Regions from separate parts of the Paenibacillus sp. FSL R7-0216 genome, predicted to be linked through region 3. Evidence: predicted binding sites of a transcription regulator. Region 3 holds the regulator's gene; each other region holds the start of a gene.

Region 1 (2,275 bases), 550 kb from region 3:
TGTATCACCCCGTCGTACACCTGTTTGGTAACGTTGGTCGGATCGGGCAATTTCATTTGTCTCGAGAATCCAGTCGGGTGGTCAAAATCCGCCCCCCTGCAGCCAACGTTAACGACCCCACCCATAAAACCTAGCTCGCGGCAACGCATGCAAACAAGTTCCGTTAATTCGAGCAATACAACCTTTACCTCGTCTAGTTTGTAGTAGTCGCGTGGTAAGGTCATCATGTGCCCGACTGACTTTGGTGGGACTTGGTGCGTCCCCGGCTTTACGGGACTATCATCAATTCCGTTCGCAATCCGCCAATACATTTCGGCCTGTATGTCTGAGTTTTTGCCGAACTTCTGCCGCATCATCTGTTTCAACTTGCCTAAAGGAGTCTGAGCGACATTACCGATTGTGTGTAGCCCCATAGACATAAAATGCCGGTGCATCCGACTGCCGACCATAAACATATCGCTGACGGGTCGCGTCCAAAGTGTTTCTGGTAACATTTCTTTGGTCAAGGTGTATATGCCGGACGGATTTTTTTTGGCGTAATTATCACAGGCTGTCTTTGCAAGAATCTTTGTCTCGGCAATCCCAAAGCGGGTGCGGACCCCGCTGGTGGCCTGGACATGTGTCTGAATTATTCGGGCAAGTTCCTCCGGCGAATTGGCAAATAGATGCATTGACCCAGTTACATCAATAAATTGCTCGTCGATGCTGTACGGCTCGACCAGGTCTGTGTAGCTTTTGTAAATGTCCGTGATCTGCATCGAAACATTGATGTAAGTCTGCATCCGCGGCTTAATTACGACGAGATCGGGACATTTAGCTAAAGCCGTTCCCAGCGTCTCCGCCGTCGTCACCCCGAATCCTTTGGCGATCGGGCAGGCGGCAAGGATGATTCCCGATCGACGTTCCGGATCTCCAGCCACGACCAACGGACGGTCTTGGTACTGCGGGTTCTCAGCCTTCTCTACACTGGCATAAAAGGACTGGCAATCACCAAGCATGATAATACGCTTAGCTGATTTCACCATCATTCCTCCTCACAATAATACGAACGTTTGTTTGTATTATATGCGAATATATGTTCTTTATTCAATGAGAAAAATTCCCTCTAGGATTCGACTTCAATATGCATATATAGACAATTTTGTATGGACAAGTTCGAATAACATTAATATTATTTTTTTGTAAATAAAAATATTGGAGGAATAATTATGATGTTAAGTCGATCAATCAAGTTTGCCGTATCAATGTTGCTTCTCTTCTGTCTTTCATTTCAATTATCACCGTTATCACCATTAGTAAAAGCTGAGGAACAATATGTAGCCCTCTTAGATGGCAAACCTATTAAAGCTGGAACAAACCAAAATAATATCCTAGAAAGTACTACATTAATGACGGATAATGATGAGTCAACATTTCTTTCTTTTGCATACGTCCAGGATAGTGCAACAGCAAGGGACACGTTGATTTACGACTTTGATAAACCAACAGATATTAGCGCATATAAAATGCAGATTCTTAACTACAATGATGGGCCGATTAGCATGGTATTTTATGATAGTGAGGGTAACGAAATCGGAACCTTTTATCGGCAAATCCTTAAAGGTGATAGTGGGATCTACAATTTCCCACAAACATACACAAATGTTTCAAGAGTTTTTTTGGGTCACAGAGGATCTATTACATATAAAGTTGCAGAATTGAATTTATACCATACAATTACTGAACAGCCAGAACCAGAGCCAGAACCAAATCCTCAACCGCAACCATCTGGTGACCGGGCTATTTTAGTAGTCACGATGACGACTGGATTAGAAAAAGAATATGATCTTTCAATAAGCGAAGTAAATGCCTTCATTAATTGGTATGACGCAAAAGACGCCGGCGCTGGTCCATCCAAGTATGCAATTGATAAACACAATAACAACAAAGGGCCGTTTAGTAAGCGAACTGATTATGTGATCTTCAATAACATTCTGACGTTTGAAGTAAATGAATACCGCATGAGCGAATAGAAACCCGATTCCACAACTTACCGCCTCTCTCTCGAACAGCCGAGCGCTATAATCGATAGAGAGGTGTTTTTATGTTTATTGATCCGATGTTACTCGCAACAGCGCCGGGCCCGTTTAGTGACCCACGTTTCATTTATGAGCCCAAGATAGATGGCCACCGTTTATTATTTTCCCAGCAGGATGGCGTCGTCCGCTTATATACACGTCACAAAAACGACTGTACACACCAATATCCAGAGCTGCAGCTGCCGTTTGATCATGAT
Region 2 (2,275 bases), 1.3 Mb from region 3:
TTCAGGTCTGAACAACGATTTCAAGATGGTGCCGCAGGTGGTCATGCGCATGAAGCAGGCCTCCGATTCGCCGGTCACCTTGCTGGATCCAGCGAAGGGCAGCGGGGAGAAGGCAATCGATGTTGCCTTGCAGTACATCAAGGAGCACTACAACGAGGATCTCTCCCTGGAAAAGGTCGCCTCCATCGTCTACCTGAACTCGGCCTATTTCAGTCAGCTGTTCAAGCAGAAGGTCGGGCTTGGCTACAAGGAGTACGTGACCTCGCTCCGGCTGGAGCAAGCGAAGCAACTCCTGCTGAACCCGAAGCTGAAGGTCGCGGAAATCGCCGAATACATCGGCTATCAGGACATGCGGCATTTTACGCAGATGTTCCGCAAGAAATATAACGTGACGCCCAATGAGTACCGGCAGCAGCAGAACATTAATATTTTGCTGGCTAGCGGCGGGATGAAGGAGTCGCAGGTGAAGTGACAAACGGGATTGCCGGGACTGCCGGGATTACTGGGATTACTCGGACTGTCGGGACTGCTGCTTTCGTGCTCTTGACCAAAAACCTGCAATTTTACATCTTTTTTCGCGGAATAGACTGTCCTGGAGAAAAAGCCTGTAAAATACAGTTTTTTTCGTGTCATAGATGGAAATCGGCCAGTTGGCCGCAAAAACCTGCACTTTTGCAGGTTTTTTGCTTTTTAGGGGACCTTTGGCGGCAAAAGCCTGCACAATTGCAGGTTTTTCCTCATACTAGTCGTGAGAGGAAGTTCATTGACGAGAACGTATGTTCGTAATATAATGCAGCCAAAAGGGAGGCTGCAGGAATGAATCTATATGACAAGCTGACCATCTTGACGGATTCGGCCAAATATGATGTATCGTGTTCTTCCAGCGGGGTTGAACGGGGAAGCGGGGCGAACGGCGACAGCCGGACGGTAGGAAACACCGTCGCTTGCGGCATTTGTCACAGCTTTGCCGCCGACGGACGTTGCATTTCGTTGCTCAAGCTGCTGATGACAAACGCCTGCATTTATGATTGCAAATATTGCGTTAACCGCCGATCTAACGACACGCGCCGCGCTGCATTCACGCCGGAGGAGCTGGCGGAGCTGACGATGCATTTCTACCGCCGCAACTACATCGAGGGCTTGTTCCTCAGCTCCGGGATCATGCGCAGCCCGGATTATACGACAGAGCAACTGATCCGGACGTTGGAGCTGCTGCGGAACCACTACGGGTTCGGCGGCTATATTCACGTGAAGGCGATACCCGGTGCCGATCCGGCGCTGATAGCCCGGCTTGGGCTGCTTGCGGACCGGATGAGCGTAAACATCGAGCTGCCGTCGCAGCACAGCTTGCTTCAGCTTGCGCCGGATAAGAGCAAGGAGGCGATCCTGAAGCCGATGCGCGCCATCCGTCAGGGCATCCGCGAGAACGGTACCGATCTCGTGAAATACCGTCACGCCCCCCGGTTTGTGCCCGGCGGGCAAAGTACGCAGCTTATCATCGGGGCTACGCCGGACAGCGATCTCAGCATCCTCAACCTGACGGAGGCGCTGTATCGCAAATATGAGCTGAAGCGGGTGTATTATTCCGCCTACACACCGGTGGCGGAGCATACACTGCTGCCGTCGCTGGATACCAAGCCGCCTCTGCTGCGGGAACACCGCTTGTACCAGGCGGACTGGCTGCTGCGGTTCTACGGCTTTGAAGCCAAGGAGCTGCTCGAGGAACGCACGCCAAATTTTAATTTATTCATGGATCCGAAATGCCATTGGGCAGTCCAGCATATCGATCGTTTTCCGGTGGAAGTCAATACGGCTCCTTATGAAACGCTGCTGCGCGTCCCGGGGATCGGAATACGAAGCGCTAAACGGATCGTGGCTGCGCGGCGAACAGGGCGGCTTGATTTTCATGGCTTGAAGAAGCTAGGGGTCGTGTTGAAGCGGGCGCAATACTTCCTCACATGTTCTGGACGTCGGCTGGAAGGACTGAAGGTGAACGAAAGCACGATTCTAAGATCCTTGTTGTCTCGCAAGGAAATCGACATGTTCCTGCCGCAGCCGAAGGTGGAGCAGCTGTCGCTGTTCTCCGACGAGGAGTTGGCGGGGACGGCAGGAAGGGAGCTCGGAGCATGGCTGCTTGGATAAAGGAAGCGGCTTACGCTTATGATGGGAGCTTCGACGGTCTGCTAACCTGTGTGTTCGAAAGCTATGAACGCAAGGAAGAACTGGTTGATCTCCGCGCTGACGACGACCCGCAGGTGACGTTATTTGAGTCGAG
Region 3 (2,275 bases):
CGAATTCCAGCTTCCCGCGGCCTTAGCACACGCGTTGAAGTGCGCAACCCGGACCCGGCTGCTAATCCTTACTTAGCTTTGGCTGTGATGTTGAAAGCGGGCCTGGATGGCATCAAGAAGGAGCTCCCGCTTGTTGATCCAGTCGATCGCAACATCTATGTGATGTCTGAGGAAGAACGCGTGGAAGAAGGAATCCCAAGTCTTCCGTCCGACTTGAAGGAAGCGCTTGGCGAACTGCTGCGAAGCGAAATTATCAGCGAAGCGTTGGGTGACCATGCGTTGACTCATTTCTACGAGTTGAAAGAAATCGAATGGGACATCTTCCGTACCCAAGTTCATCAATGGGAACGCGATCAATATATGACATTGTATTAAGAATAAGTTTACGCATATCCCTCAACGCCTGGCGTTGGGGGATTTTTTTTTGTAAAACGCATCCATGTATCTGGGTACGTTGAATCAAGTATTAGGACAAGATGTGCGACCAATGATAATGATTTGACATCAAATGGTTTGTTCCTATTTACATACGTTTGAAAGTATTGGGTCAAGCTAAGCGCAAAGGATGGGGGAGATGAATTGAATTAAGGAGGTAGTCACATGGTGACCGAATTGAAAAGATACCAACGCCGTCGCTACCGGTTAAAGCAGTGGTGGATAGCAGAACGTGCCGGATTTGGTTGGGGCACACGCGGCCGCCGCGAAAAGACAGGCTACAATCTAATGCACTTCCTGGACCTCGAATGGGATTAGTAAGGGGGAAGGGAATGCGTAAGGCGGATAAACCAAACAGGACGAAGTCGATATAAACCCATCGCTTCGTCCTGTTTGATGTTATCATTACCGCATATTTAGAAAATTAGTGCAAGTCGCGGAACAGACCGACGACTTTCCCCAGGATGGTCACATGCTTCAAACGAAGCGGTTCCATCGTTGAATTCTCCGGCTGCAAGCGAATATGGTCTTTCTCTTTATAAAACGTCTTGACCGTCGCCTCGTCATCTTCCGTCATGGCTACAACGATCTCTCCGTTGTTGGCCGTTTGCTGTTGGCGGACGATCACATAATCCCCACTATGTATTCCGGCTTCGATCATGCTGTCGCCAACCACGGAAAGCATGAATACTTCTCCGTCAGCAGCGTAATGCTCTGGCAGGGGAAAATAATCTTCAATATTCTCCGTTGCCGTGATCGGCATGCCTGCAGTTACTTTCCCGACAACGGGAACGCGGGCAATGCTATGTGCAAACAAATTGTAATTCTCCGACTCTTCTTGGCCCAACAACTCGATGGCACGCGGCTTCGTCGGGTCGCGCCGGATGAACCCTTTCTTCTCCAGGCGGTCCAGATGGCCGTGAACGGTGGAACTGGACGCCAATCCGACGGCTTCCCCTATCTCACGTACGGAAGGTGGATAACCTTTGGCGCGTACTTCGTTGCGAATGAATTCAAGAATGGCCTGTTGCCGGCTCGATACCTTTGACATGTACGGATCAACCCCATTTAGTAACGTTTGGAAAAATTATAACACAGAACTTCCGTTCGTACAAACATTAGTTCTAAAAAGAGAGATCAATATACGAAAGCTAAAAAAATAGGAACAACCGTTCGAAAAAACTATTGAATCAAACAAATGTTCGTGTTATATTGATTACATAAAACAGAACACTTGTTTGGAGTGATGGTTATATGTTGAAATACAGTTCCTATCAAAGCATCTACGAACAACCTTCTTTTCGTCGTCCTATGGAAAGAAGATTACATATGAGTACATTTCTGAAGAGTAGATTGTCCAAAATTGCCGTGCTTCTGATCATTCTCAGCATCACATGCACCGGTATGGTACAGGCCTTTGCAGCGTCCATCGACAACTCCGCGACGGAAGAGCGGGCAGAATATGTTGTAGTGATGCCTGGAGATACCTTGTGGGAAATTGCCGTGGCTCATAAGCCTCAAGGTCAAGATACGCGAGTCTACATTCAGAAGTTGATGCGGACCAATGGGCTCGGTACCAGCTCGATTCAAGCGGGAGATACGCTGATGTTGCCCAACAAACATTAGAGGTTAACCGAGTTATGATATATAGGAAGAACCAGAGCTTGTTTCAAGGATGCGGGATGGGGTTGCCGTCGCCTTGACAAGCTCTTTTTCTCATGTCAAAGTAAGAATTAATGCCCTGTGTAACACCATGGGAAGCATAGTATATATAGAAGTGGGAGGAACTTATGGATATTGATGCGTTGGTTAAGCGGATTAATGAGCTGGCTCGAAAAGC

The links. Region 3 encodes LexA, which represses DNA repair genes until DNA is damaged. Its sites were predicted from a motif close to CGAACATATGTTCG; they were not measured.
Region 1: a site for LexA is predicted at 1,046-1,059, ahead of MKZ15_RS15265 (DNA polymerase IV). Genes of this name have one in related genera too.
Region 2: a site for LexA is predicted at 770-783, ahead of MKZ15_RS06500 (putative DNA modification/repair radical SAM protein). Genes of this name have one in related genera too.

What each region holds. Positions count from the first base shown of each region.
Region 1 is NZ_CP150222.1:3,336,081-3,338,355, forward strand. Features, by position in the region: gene MKZ15_RS15265 (DNA polymerase IV) at 1-1,025, opposite strand, end outside; gene MKZ15_RS15270 (hypothetical protein) at 1,209-2,012, shown strand; gene MKZ15_RS15275 (ATP-dependent DNA ligase) at 2,084-2,275, shown strand, end outside.
Region 2 is NZ_CP150222.1:1,504,408-1,506,682, forward strand. Features, by position in the region: gene MKZ15_RS06495 (response regulator) at 1-472, shown strand, start outside; gene MKZ15_RS06500 (putative DNA modification/repair radical SAM protein) at 817-2,142, shown strand; gene MKZ15_RS06505 (TIGR03915 family putative DNA repair protein) at 2,127-2,275, shown strand, end outside.
Region 3 is NZ_CP150222.1:2,784,110-2,786,384, reverse strand. Features, by position in the region: gene glnA (type I glutamate--ammonia ligase) at 1-375, shown strand, start outside; gene MKZ15_RS12570 (hypothetical protein) at 601-753, shown strand; gene lexA (transcriptional repressor LexA) at 860-1,486, opposite strand; gene MKZ15_RS12560 (LysM peptidoglycan-binding domain-containing protein) at 1,765-2,061, shown strand; gene MKZ15_RS12555 (DUF896 domain-containing protein) at 2,226-2,275, shown strand, end outside.